Regions from separate parts of the Amycolatopsis sp. NPDC001319 genome, predicted to be linked through region 2. Evidence: riboswitches for the same ligand, from Rfam matches in the RefSeq annotation. Region 2 holds a riboswitch; each other region holds the start of a gene.
The links. Region 2 has a riboswitch for S-adenosylmethionine ahead of ACFY1H_RS25175 (aminotransferase class V-fold PLP-dependent enzyme). Riboswitches for the same ligand answer to the same signal wherever they lie in the genome.
Positions count from the first base shown of each region.

Region 1: another riboswitch for S-adenosylmethionine. It lies ahead of ACFY1H_RS35415 (ATP-binding cassette domain-containing protein); the one in region 2 lies ahead of ACFY1H_RS25175 (aminotransferase class V-fold PLP-dependent enzyme).
Region 3: another riboswitch for S-adenosylmethionine. It lies ahead of thrC (threonine synthase); the one in region 2 lies ahead of ACFY1H_RS25175 (aminotransferase class V-fold PLP-dependent enzyme).

Region 1 covers NZ_JBIAWY010000011.1:3,401-6,664, reverse strand. Annotated here, with positions in the region: gene ACFY1H_RS35420 (4-(cytidine 5'-diphospho)-2-C-methyl-D-erythritol kinase) at 1-493, opposite strand, end outside; gene ACFY1H_RS35415 (ATP-binding cassette domain-containing protein) at 722-1,732, opposite strand; SAM riboswitch class I at 1,946-2,036, opposite strand; gene ACFY1H_RS35410 (TetR/AcrR family transcriptional regulator) at 2,422-3,006, shown strand; gene rsmA (16S rRNA (adenine(1518)-N(6)/adenine(1519)-N(6))-dimethyltransferase RsmA) at 2,997-3,264, opposite strand, start outside.
Region 2 covers NZ_JBIAWY010000006.1:370,904-374,167, forward strand. Annotated here, with positions in the region: gene ACFY1H_RS25170 (hypothetical protein) at 1-365, opposite strand, end outside; gene ACFY1H_RS25175 (aminotransferase class V-fold PLP-dependent enzyme) at 387-1,730, opposite strand; SAM riboswitch class IV at 1,771-1,885, opposite strand; gene ACFY1H_RS25180 (phosphoenolpyruvate hydrolase family protein) at 1,965-2,786, opposite strand; gene ACFY1H_RS25185 (Tm-1-like ATP-binding domain-containing protein) at 2,788-3,264, opposite strand, start outside.
Region 3 covers NZ_JBIAWY010000009.1:51,034-54,297, forward strand. Annotated here, with positions in the region: gene ACFY1H_RS31205 (ComEC/Rec2 family competence protein) at 1-30, shown strand, start outside; gene thrC (threonine synthase) at 57-1,322, opposite strand; SAM riboswitch class I at 1,336-1,469, opposite strand; gene holA (DNA polymerase III subunit delta) at 1,635-2,606, shown strand; gene rpsT (30S ribosomal protein S20) at 2,820-3,080, opposite strand.

The sequences.
Region 1 (3,264 bases), on a different contig from region 2:
GCTCACCGCGGCCGGTGCCGAGCGCGGTGCCGCCGTAGAGCGCGAAGGGCACGTCGCTGCCGAGCTTGCCCGCGATGGCGGCCAGCTCGTCGCGCGTCACGTCGAGCTTCCACAGCGAGGCCAGGCCGACGAGCGTCGCCGCCGCGTCGGCGCTCCCGCCCGCCATGCCGCCCGCGACGGGGATGCCTTTGCGCAGCACGATCCGCACCTTCGGGTCGTCGCCTTCGGCGCGACCGGCGTAGGTGGCGAGCTCCTGGGCCGCGCGCCAGGCGAGGTTTGTGGCGTCGGTGGGCACCGACCCCTCCCCCTCGCCGAAGACCTCGAGCCCCGGGTCGTCGGTGACCGCGACGGTCACCTCGTCCGTGAGCGACAACGCCTGGAAGACGGTGACCAAGTCGTGGTAGCCGTCCTCGCGCAGGTCACCGATGGCCAGGTGCAGGTTGACCTTGGCCGGGACCCGGACGGTGACTGGTGGTGGAACTACGGCGAGCACCCGTCAAGCCTACGTGGCCGGGCGCCTGGCCTCCCCACCAGGAGAAAACAGCCGTTTTCAGGACGGCTGTCCCAACCTCTCGGACACGCTCCCGACTCTCCCGTCCCCCAGTCCCACCGCACCCCACCGTGGCGTTGGTTGCGCTCAACGCACCCAATGCGGCGTTCGTTGCGTTGAACGCACCGAACGCCACAGTGGGGCGCGGTGAGCCGGAGGTGTGGCGAGCGGTCAGGCGGCGACGCTCTGCGCGGCCCGCACGGCCGGCGTCACGTGGGCGCCACGGTCGGCGATCCACGCCAGCGCCGCGTCGGCGCGCTCGCCGCGGACGCCGATGCGGAAGCGGGCGATCGGGGTGTCGCCGATGCGCGTGAGACCGCCGCCGATGGTGGCGACCTCCACGTCGAAGCGGCCGGCCGCCTCGGGCAGCAGGGCGCCGACGGACGCGAAGCCGATCAGCACGACGTCGGCGGACCGGTCGTACTTCGCGGCCTGCGCGCGGGCGGTCTCGATGGCCGGCAGCACCGCCTGCGCGGTCCAGCTGCCCGGCGAGGCGATGAGGTCCAGCACGTGACCGCGTTCGACGACCGCGCCGTCTTCGAGCACCGCGACGTCGTCGCAGACGCGGCGGACGACACCGGCGTCGGGCGTGGTCAGGAGCACGGTGGTGCCCAGCTCGGCGCGCGCCCGGTCGAGCACGGCGAGCACGGCGCCGGCCTCCTCGGGGGCGATGCCGGCGGTGGGGTCGTCGGCGAGCAGCACGGCGGGGCCGGCGGCGAGGGCCTTGGCCACGGCGACGCGGCGCAGCTGGCCGGGCGTGAGGTCGGCCGGCTTCTGCGCGGCCCGGGCGGTGAGGCCCACGAGGTCGAGCAGGTTGCCGACGCGGCTCTTGCGCTGCGGGCCGTCGACGCCGAGCTGCTCCAGCGGCGTGGCGATGTTGCCGGCCACGGTGCGCTCGGCGAGCAGCTCCGGCTTGGTGCCGACGACACCCAGCTGACGGCGGACCTCACGCAGCCGTCGGCCGTCGAGCGCACCGGTGTTGAGGCCGTCGAGCCGCACGACACCGCGGTCCGGGCGCTCCTGCAGGGCGATGCAGCGGGCGAGCGTGGACTTGCCGGAGCCGGCGGGACCCACCACGCCGAAGAGGGAGCCGGCCTGCACGTCGACGCTCACATCACGCAGCGCGGCGACCGGATTTCCGTTGAGGGGAAAGGACTTGGACACGTTTTCGACAGTGATCACGAAGAGAGCTCCAGGCATGAGGCGCAGCACCGTTTCCGGGCGCGCCGGGCGTCACCGAATTACCGTCCTTTTCGGACGGTGCGCAGAATTGCGGAAGAAAGATCAGGCGATGACTGTGGAGCGTCGACACGCACATACCGTGCGGCGACCTTCATCGACGACGCGCCGCCGGGTCAACAGGAGCGGGCGGGCTACCCTCTGCATCGGAAACAGCCTCCATCGGTCCTGGCTGTAGCACCTGCCCCATGGGGGGTGGTTGCTGCGACTTCGGCGAGCCAGGTCTCTCAGTCGCTCGGGATGGACGTTTCTGAGTAAAGCCGATCCCATTGGGTGAACGCAAGCGCGTTGGTGCAGATCACACGAGTGGTGGTGCCCGGATACCGGGACACCCGCAGCCACATCGTGGACCCCAAAAGCTCCGGCACCGAATTTCTTCCGCGCGGCGAATCCAGCCCTTATTCCACTGTGGACGCCGCCGATCCCTGGTGGAGGCGCGATTCCGGCCCGACAATTCCGCGACGGCCCGCGCGTGGGTAAATGACGGTTCGGCCAGGTAGTTCGCCACGGCGAGACACCGCGTCTTCCCGGCCGGACACCCGCTCCCGTCCGCGAGCCGATTCCGGCCGACTCACCCCATCGGTGATACACGCGTATCCTATACAGTCGTATCACCAACGCGGAGGAGAACCGTGGCGCACCGGGTCGACCACGAGCAGCGCCGGCGCGAGATCGCCACGGCGGTGTGGCGGATCGCGGCCGAACGCGGGCTCGACTCCGTGAGCATGCGCGAGGTGGCCGCCGAGGCGGGCGTGTCGCTGCGGCTGGTGCAGTACTACTTCGAGACGAAGCACAATCTGCTCGTGCTCTCCCTGCGTTATCTGCACGAACGCGGCGAGCAGCGCACGCAGGCCCGCATCGCGGCGCAGGTCGACCAGAGCGTGCGCGGCGTGGTCCGGACGCTGCTCACGGAACTGCTGCCGCTGGACGCCGAGCGTGAGCTGTCGCTACGCGTCCACCGCGCCTACTTCAGCCGTACCCACAGCGACCCGGCGCTGGCGAAGGTCTTCCTGCAGGCCGAGACGCCGATCGAGGACCTGCTCACCAGCCTGCTGCGCCGCACGGTTCTCCCGCCCGGCGTCCAGCCGCGGCAGGAAGCGAACCTCCTGGTCGCGGGCTTCACCGGACTCGGCCTCGACGTCCTCCACGGCCGCTTCACGCCGGGCGAGGTCCTGGCGACGCTGGACTACCACCTGGCACGGCTGTTTCAGGCTTGAGCCGCGAGCCGCACGAAGTCGTGCACGTCGAGCTGCTCGCCGCGCGTCTTCGGGTCGATGTCGGCCGCCACGAGGAGTTCACCCGCGCGGTCGGCCGAGCCGGCCCAGCCGGCCAGAGCCGCGCGCAGTGTCTTGCGGCGCTGGGAAAACGCGGCGTCGACGACTTCAAACAGGCGTTGCCGCTCGACGCCCTCCACCGGAGTGCCGCGTTCGAAGGACACGAGCGACGAGTCGACGTTCGGCACCGGCCAGAACACC
Region 2 (3,264 bases):
TCCAGCACCGGCACGGCCAGCACACCACCGGCGACGAGGGCGGCGAACCGGCCGGTGCTCGGGGCCTTCCCGGCCCGCACGTACCCGGCCAGCACGAGTGCCACCACCACGGCGAGCGCGATCGGCCAGCCGAGCGCCGTCGCGTACGTCGACGGCGGCAGCGGCACCTGGTCCTGGGTGAGGAACTGCAGCCCTCCGGGGCCGGGGTCGGGGCCGAGGAGACCTCCGGGGACCCGGTGGACCGGGTCCGCATGGAGATCACCCTGCGCCCCGTGTTCGGCGGTCGCGAGCTGCACCGCCGCCAGGATCAGCTCGGCGAACCCCAGCGCCGCCAACGGAACCCAGAACCCCCACGCTCTCCCCATGCGGGGAGCCTAGCGAGCGCCTCAGGCGCAGAACGGAGGAAGCTCCCGCGGGTCCCCCACCGGCGCCCAGCGGCCGTCGACCTTCGTGTACTCCCAGCGGGCGCCGCGGGCGACGATCTGGCGCAGCGCGAGCACGAGCCGGTCCACGTGCTCCTCGGTGCTGCCCAGGCCGAGGCTCACACGCACGGCCTGCTGCCCGTCGCGGCCGCATTCGCCGATGAGGCGCTTGGTGGCGACGTGGGCGCAGAACGCGCCGTCGCGCACGCCGATGCCGTACTCGGCCGAGAGGACCGCGGCGAGCCAGCCGGGTTCGAAGCCGTCGACGACGAAGCTCACCGTGCCCACGCGGTCCACGGCTGCGTCGAACAGGCGCAGCTCGGCGCAGCCGGGCACGCCGGCCAGGCCCTTGCGCAGCCGTTCCAGCAGCGTGGCCTCGTGCTCGCCCACGGCGGTCCAGTTCGCGGCCAGCTGCTCGCACGCGACGCCCAGCGCGTAGACCCCGACGGTGTTCGGCGAGCCGGCCTCGTGCCGTTCGGCGCCGGTGTTCCACACGACGGCGTCCTCGGTCACGAGCTTCGTCGCGCCCCCGCCGGCGAGGTACGGCTCGGCAGCGCGCAGCCAGTCGGACCGGCCGATGAGCGCGCCGGCGCCGAAGGGTGCGTAGAGCTTGTGCCCCGAGAGCGCGACGTAGTCGACGTCCAGCTCCCGCAGGGAGATCCGGCGGTGCGGCGCGAGCTGCGCGGCGTCCAGCGCCACGCGCGCGCCGTGTTTCCTTGCCACGGCGGCGATCTCGGCGACCGGCAGCAGCTCACCGGTCACGTTCGACGCGCCGGTCACCACCACGAGCCGCGGTCCTTCCGGGCAGGCGGCGAGTGCTTCGTCCACAACGGACACCGCGGCCAGGCGCGTGCGCGGCAGCGGCACGCGCCGCACATTCGGGCCACGCCAAGGCAGCAGGGCCGCGTGGTGCTCGGTGTCGAACACGACCACCGACGTGCGCCGCGGCAGCGAGCGGGCCAGCAGGTTGAAGGAATCCGTGGTGTTGCGCGTGAACACGACGGTGTCGGTGGCGCGCGCGTCGACGAACCGGCGCAGGATGTCGCGCGTGCGCTCGTAAAGCCGCGTCGACACCTGCGACGCGAAGCCGGCGCCGCGGTGCACGCTCGCGTACCAGGGCAGGAACTCGTCGACCGCGGAGCGGACCGCGTCGAGACACGGCGCGCTCGCCGCGTGGTCGAGGTTCGCGTAGCCGATCTCGCCGCCGGTCACCAGCGGCACCCGCAGCGCCGCCCCCGCGACGCCGGGAATCCCCTGTGCGGCAACGGTTTCGGTGTTTCCAGCGGTACGGTCCAGAGCGAGCGTCATGGCGGTGCCTCCTCGGCAGTCCGGGGGACCCCCGGCGAGGGGCCCGCGCTTGCCTGTCGCACAACGCGACCGGCCCGGTCTTCACCCGGGGCACCCCACCGCGGTAGGAGGGTTGCCGGCCAGCAAGCCGGGGCTGAACGCTGGCACTCATGACCTGTTGATGAAGGTAACCGAACGACGCCCCGTGACGCCAGAGGTGTCCCGTGAGCTGAGACGGCGCTCACAGACCGGCGATCACCGCCGCAGCGCGCGGAAGGCCTCCGTCTGCTCGCGGATCGCGCGCTCGGCCGGGAGCCGTTCGATCGAGGAAGCACCGAAGAAACCGACGATCCCTTCGGTGTGGTCGAGCACGTACTGCGCGTCTGCGGGTTCGGCGATCGGGCCGCCGTGGCACAGCACGAGCACGTTCGGGTTCACCCGCTTGGCCGCGTCGTGCATCGCCTGCACCCGGGTGACGGCCTCGTCGAGCGTGACCGCCGTCTGCGCGCCGATCGTGCCGCTGGTGGTGAGCCCGAGGTGCGGCACCAGCACATCGGCTCCCGCGCGGGTCATGTCGGCGGCCTGCTCGGGGTCGAAGACGTACGGCGCGGTCAGCAGATCGCGTTCGCGGGCCAGCGCGACGAGGTCGACCTCCAGGCCGTAACCCATGCCGGTCTCCTCGAGGTTCTGGCGGAACACGCCGTCGATCAGCCCGACCGTCGGGAAGTTCTGCACGCCGGCGAACCCCATCCGCTTGAGCTCGTCGAGGAACGGGCCCATCAGCCGGAACGGATCGGTACCGTTGACGCCCGCCAGCACCGGCGTGTCGCGCACGACCGGGAGCACCTCGCGCGCCATGTCCACGACGATGCCGTTGGCGTCGCCGTAGGCCAGCAGCCCGGCGAGCGAGCCGCGGCCGGCCATGCGGTAGCGGCCGGAGTTGTAGATGATCAGCAGGTCGATGCCGCCGGCCTCGGCGGCCTTGGCGGACAGGCCGGTGCCCGCGCCGCCGCCGATCACGGGCCAGCCTTGCGCCACCGCGGCGGTGAGCCGGGCCAGCGCTCGTTCGCGGTCCACGTCAGGACCTCCCTTCGCCGATGAGCCGGTGCAGTTCCCGGGCGGCGGCCGCGCCGAACCCGGCGTCGTTGATGGCCTCTTCGCGCCGCGTCACGATCGCGGCGCTGCCGGAAAGCGCTTCAGTGAGGTGGGCGAACAGCTCGGCGTCCGCCGCCGGGTCGTGGAACGGGCCGTCCGGAACGTCCACAGCGGACACTCCGCCGAGCGGCAGGAACACCGACACGGGCCCTTGTGCCGCCCGGAGTTTGCGCCCGAGCAGCGTGCCCAGCTCCGCGGATTCCTCCGCGGTGGTCCGCATCAGCGTGACGGTCGGGTTGTGCACCAACAGGTTCCGGCCCGCGAACCGCTCGGGCACGGTGTCGGCCGGGCCGAAGTTGACCATGTCGAGTGCGCCGACGCTGACCACCTGCGGCAGTCCCGCGCGCCCGGCCGCCTCCAGCCGGTGCGGGCCCGCGGAGAGCACCCCGCCGACGAGCTC
Region 3 (3,264 bases), on a different contig from region 2:
CGGGGTGAGCCGCGCGGGCCGCCCCGCTAGGGGAGCGGCCCGCGGGCCCGGTCAGCTCAGAGGCCGAGGGCCTTGCTCACGGCCTCGGCCGACGGGGGCACGGTCGCCTTCGGGCCGATGCGGCCTTCGAGGGCGTCGAGCGTCTTGAGGCCGTCGCCGGTGATGAGCAGCACGGTGTCGGCCTCGGGGTCGAGCTTGCCGGTCTCGATGAGCTTCTTCGCCGTCGCGACGGTGACGCCGCCGGCGGTCTCGGTGAAGATGCCTTCGGTGCGCGCGAGCAGCCGGATGCCCTCCACGACCTCCTCGTCGCTCACGTCCTCGATCGCACCGCCGGTGCGGTTGACGACGTCGAGCACGTAGGGGCCGTCGGCGGGGTTGCCGATCGCGAGCGAGCGGGCGATGGTGTCGGGCTTCACGGGCTGGACCACGTCGTGTCCGGCGCGGAAGGCGGCCGAGACGGGGGAGCAGCCGGTGGCCTGCGCACCGAACACCTTGTAGGGGCTGGCTTCCACGAGGCCGAGCTGGCCGAGCTCGCGGAAACCCTTGTCCACCTTGGTCAGCTGCGAGCCCGAGGCGATCGGCACCACGATCTGCTCCGGCAGGCGCCAGCCGAGCTGCTCGGCGACCTCGTAGCCGAGCGTCTTCGAGCCTTCGGAGTAGTAGGGGCGCACGTTGACGTTGACGAACGCCCACGTCGGGTGCTCGCCGGCGAGCTCGGTGGCGAGGCGGTTGACGTCGTCGTAGTTGCCGTCGACGGCGATCAGGTCACCGTCGTAGACGGCGGTGGTGAGGATCTTGGCGCGCTCGAGCGACTTCGGGATCAGCACGACCGACCGCCAGCCGGCGCGGGCCGCGGCGGCGGCCGTCGCGTTGGCCAGGTTGCCGGTCGAGGGACACGCGAGGACCTCGAAGCCGAACTCGCGGGCCGCGGCCAGCGCGACGGCGACCACGCGGTCCTTGAAGGAGTGCGTGGGGTTGCCGGTGTCGTCCTTGACCCACAGGGACTTCAGGCCCAGGGCCTTGGCGAGGCGGTCGGCCTTCACCAGACGGGTGGCGCCGGGTTCGGTGTTCGGGATCTCCTCGACGGTCGAGGGGACGGGAAGGAGCTTCTTGTAGCGCCAGATGTTCTTGGGGCCGGCCTCGATGTCTTCGCGGCGCACGCGGCCGAAGTCGTAGGCGACCTCGAGCGGCGAGAAGTCCTCCGCGGACACGAACTCCGGGGCGAGCGGCTGCCGGTGGCCCTCTTCCTTCGACACCAGTTCGACGGCCGGACCGAGGTCCAGGGTCTTCTTGGTGGAGGTCGTGCCGAGGGTAACGGTCATCGCGAGGTTCCTTTCCTCATCTGCCCCGCAAACGCGGGCCGGAATTGGCACCGTGGTCGTCAGCTATCCCGCAAATTCGGGAAGACAGGCTGTACGCCGGTTGCCGGGGCTTCGTCGGGCCGTTCCCTCTGCCCCTCTGGATGAGCGGTGTTCAGTTGTCGGCGCGCCGCGGTGTTTCCGGTGGAGCTGTGTTTCCGGCGGAGCGGGACGCTGCCTCGGGTACACCGTACGACATGGCGATCACCTCGTGCCACGGTGGCGGCGCACATCACCGGAGCGGGCGCGGGGCCGGGCGGGTGAGAGGATGGCGGGGTGACCACCGCACCCGCGCCGCTCCACCTCGTCCTCGGTGAGGAAGAACTGCTCATCGAGCGGGCTGTCCGCGCGTCGCTGGACGCCGCGCGGGCCATCGACTCCACGGCCGAGATGACGCGCAACCGGGTGTCCGAACTCACACCGCCCGTGCTCGCCGAGCTGGTGAGTCCTTCGCTGTTCAGCGAGGGGCGGGTCATCGTGCTCGACTCCGCGCACGACATCTCGCAGGAGCTGGCGGACGCGGTGATGGCGTACCTCAAGGCGCCCGCCGACGGGATCGTGCTCGTGGTCGTGCACAACGGCGGCGGGCGCAGCAAGGCGGCCAAGGCGCTGCCCGCGGCGCTGAAAAAGGCGGGCGCGGAGATCACCGAGTGCCCGAAGCTGACGAAGCCGGCCGAGCGCGAGTCGTTCGTGCGCAACGAGGTGCGCCGCGTCGGCGGCAAGATCGACGCCGCGGGCGTGATGGCGCTGATGGACACCGTCGGCTCCGACCTGCGTGAGCTGTCCTCCGCGGCGACGCAGCTCGTCGCCGACACCGGTGGCGTGGTCGACGAGCAGGCCGTGCGCCGCTACCACACCGGCCGCGCCGACGTGACCGGCTTCGCCGTCGCGGAGAAGGCCGTGGGCGGCGACCGCGCGGCGGCCCTGGAGTCGCTGCGCTGGGCCATGCAGCTGGGCGTGCCGCACGTCCTGGTCGCCGACGCCCTCGCCGACGCCGTGCGCACGATCGCCCGCGTGTCCGCCGCCGGCCGCGGCAACCCGAACCAGATGGCCGGCGAGCTGGGCATGCCGCCGTGGAAGATCCGCAAGGCGCAGGGCCAGTCCCGCGGCTGGGGCCAGGACGGCCTCGCCACCGCCATGCGCGTGGTCGCCCGCCTGAACGCCGAGGTCAAGGGCGTGGCGGCCGACGCGGACTACGCCCTGGAACGCGCGGTCGTCGAGGTCGTCGCCGCCAAGGGCGAACGCTGACCCTGCTCGCCTCGGCAGGCCCCGAATCGCCGACCGGTGAGGCTGAACCCGCCGCTCGGGAACGGGCAACGCGCCGGACCCGTACGCAGCCGTGAGGGCGCGCCAGTCCAGGCAGCTGTGTGCGTCGAGAACGGTCGAGAACACACGAAAAAGCCCGGCGACCAGGCGGTCACCGGGCTCTTTCAGGTCTGGCAGGGTGTCGCTGCGATCAGCTCAGAGCTGGTTCGCGCGCTTCGCGAGAGCCGACTTCTTGTTGGCGGCCTGGTTGGCGTGGATGACGCCCTTGGTGACGGCCTTGTCGAGCTTGCGGGCCGCGTCGCGCTGGAGTTCGAGGGTCTTGGTCTTGTCGCCGGAGTCGGCGGCCTCACGGAACTTGCGGATCGCGGTCTTCACCGAGGAGCGGATGGCCAGGTTGCGCTGGCGGGCCTTCTCGTTGGTGGTGATGCGCTTGATCTGGGACTTGATGTTGGCCATGAAGGCGTCCTGCTTTCGTCTCGGTGAAGGTCGCTGCCGCGTCGAAGTGGCTCCGGGCGCCTGGCGTCAAGACAGGCGCGGCCGGGTTTCCTCCCTGACGGAATGCCGCACGGCAACGACGGGAAAGCCTAACAGGCCTGCTCGCGGCCCCCTCGGGCGGCCCGCAGTGATCGGTTCGGCTACC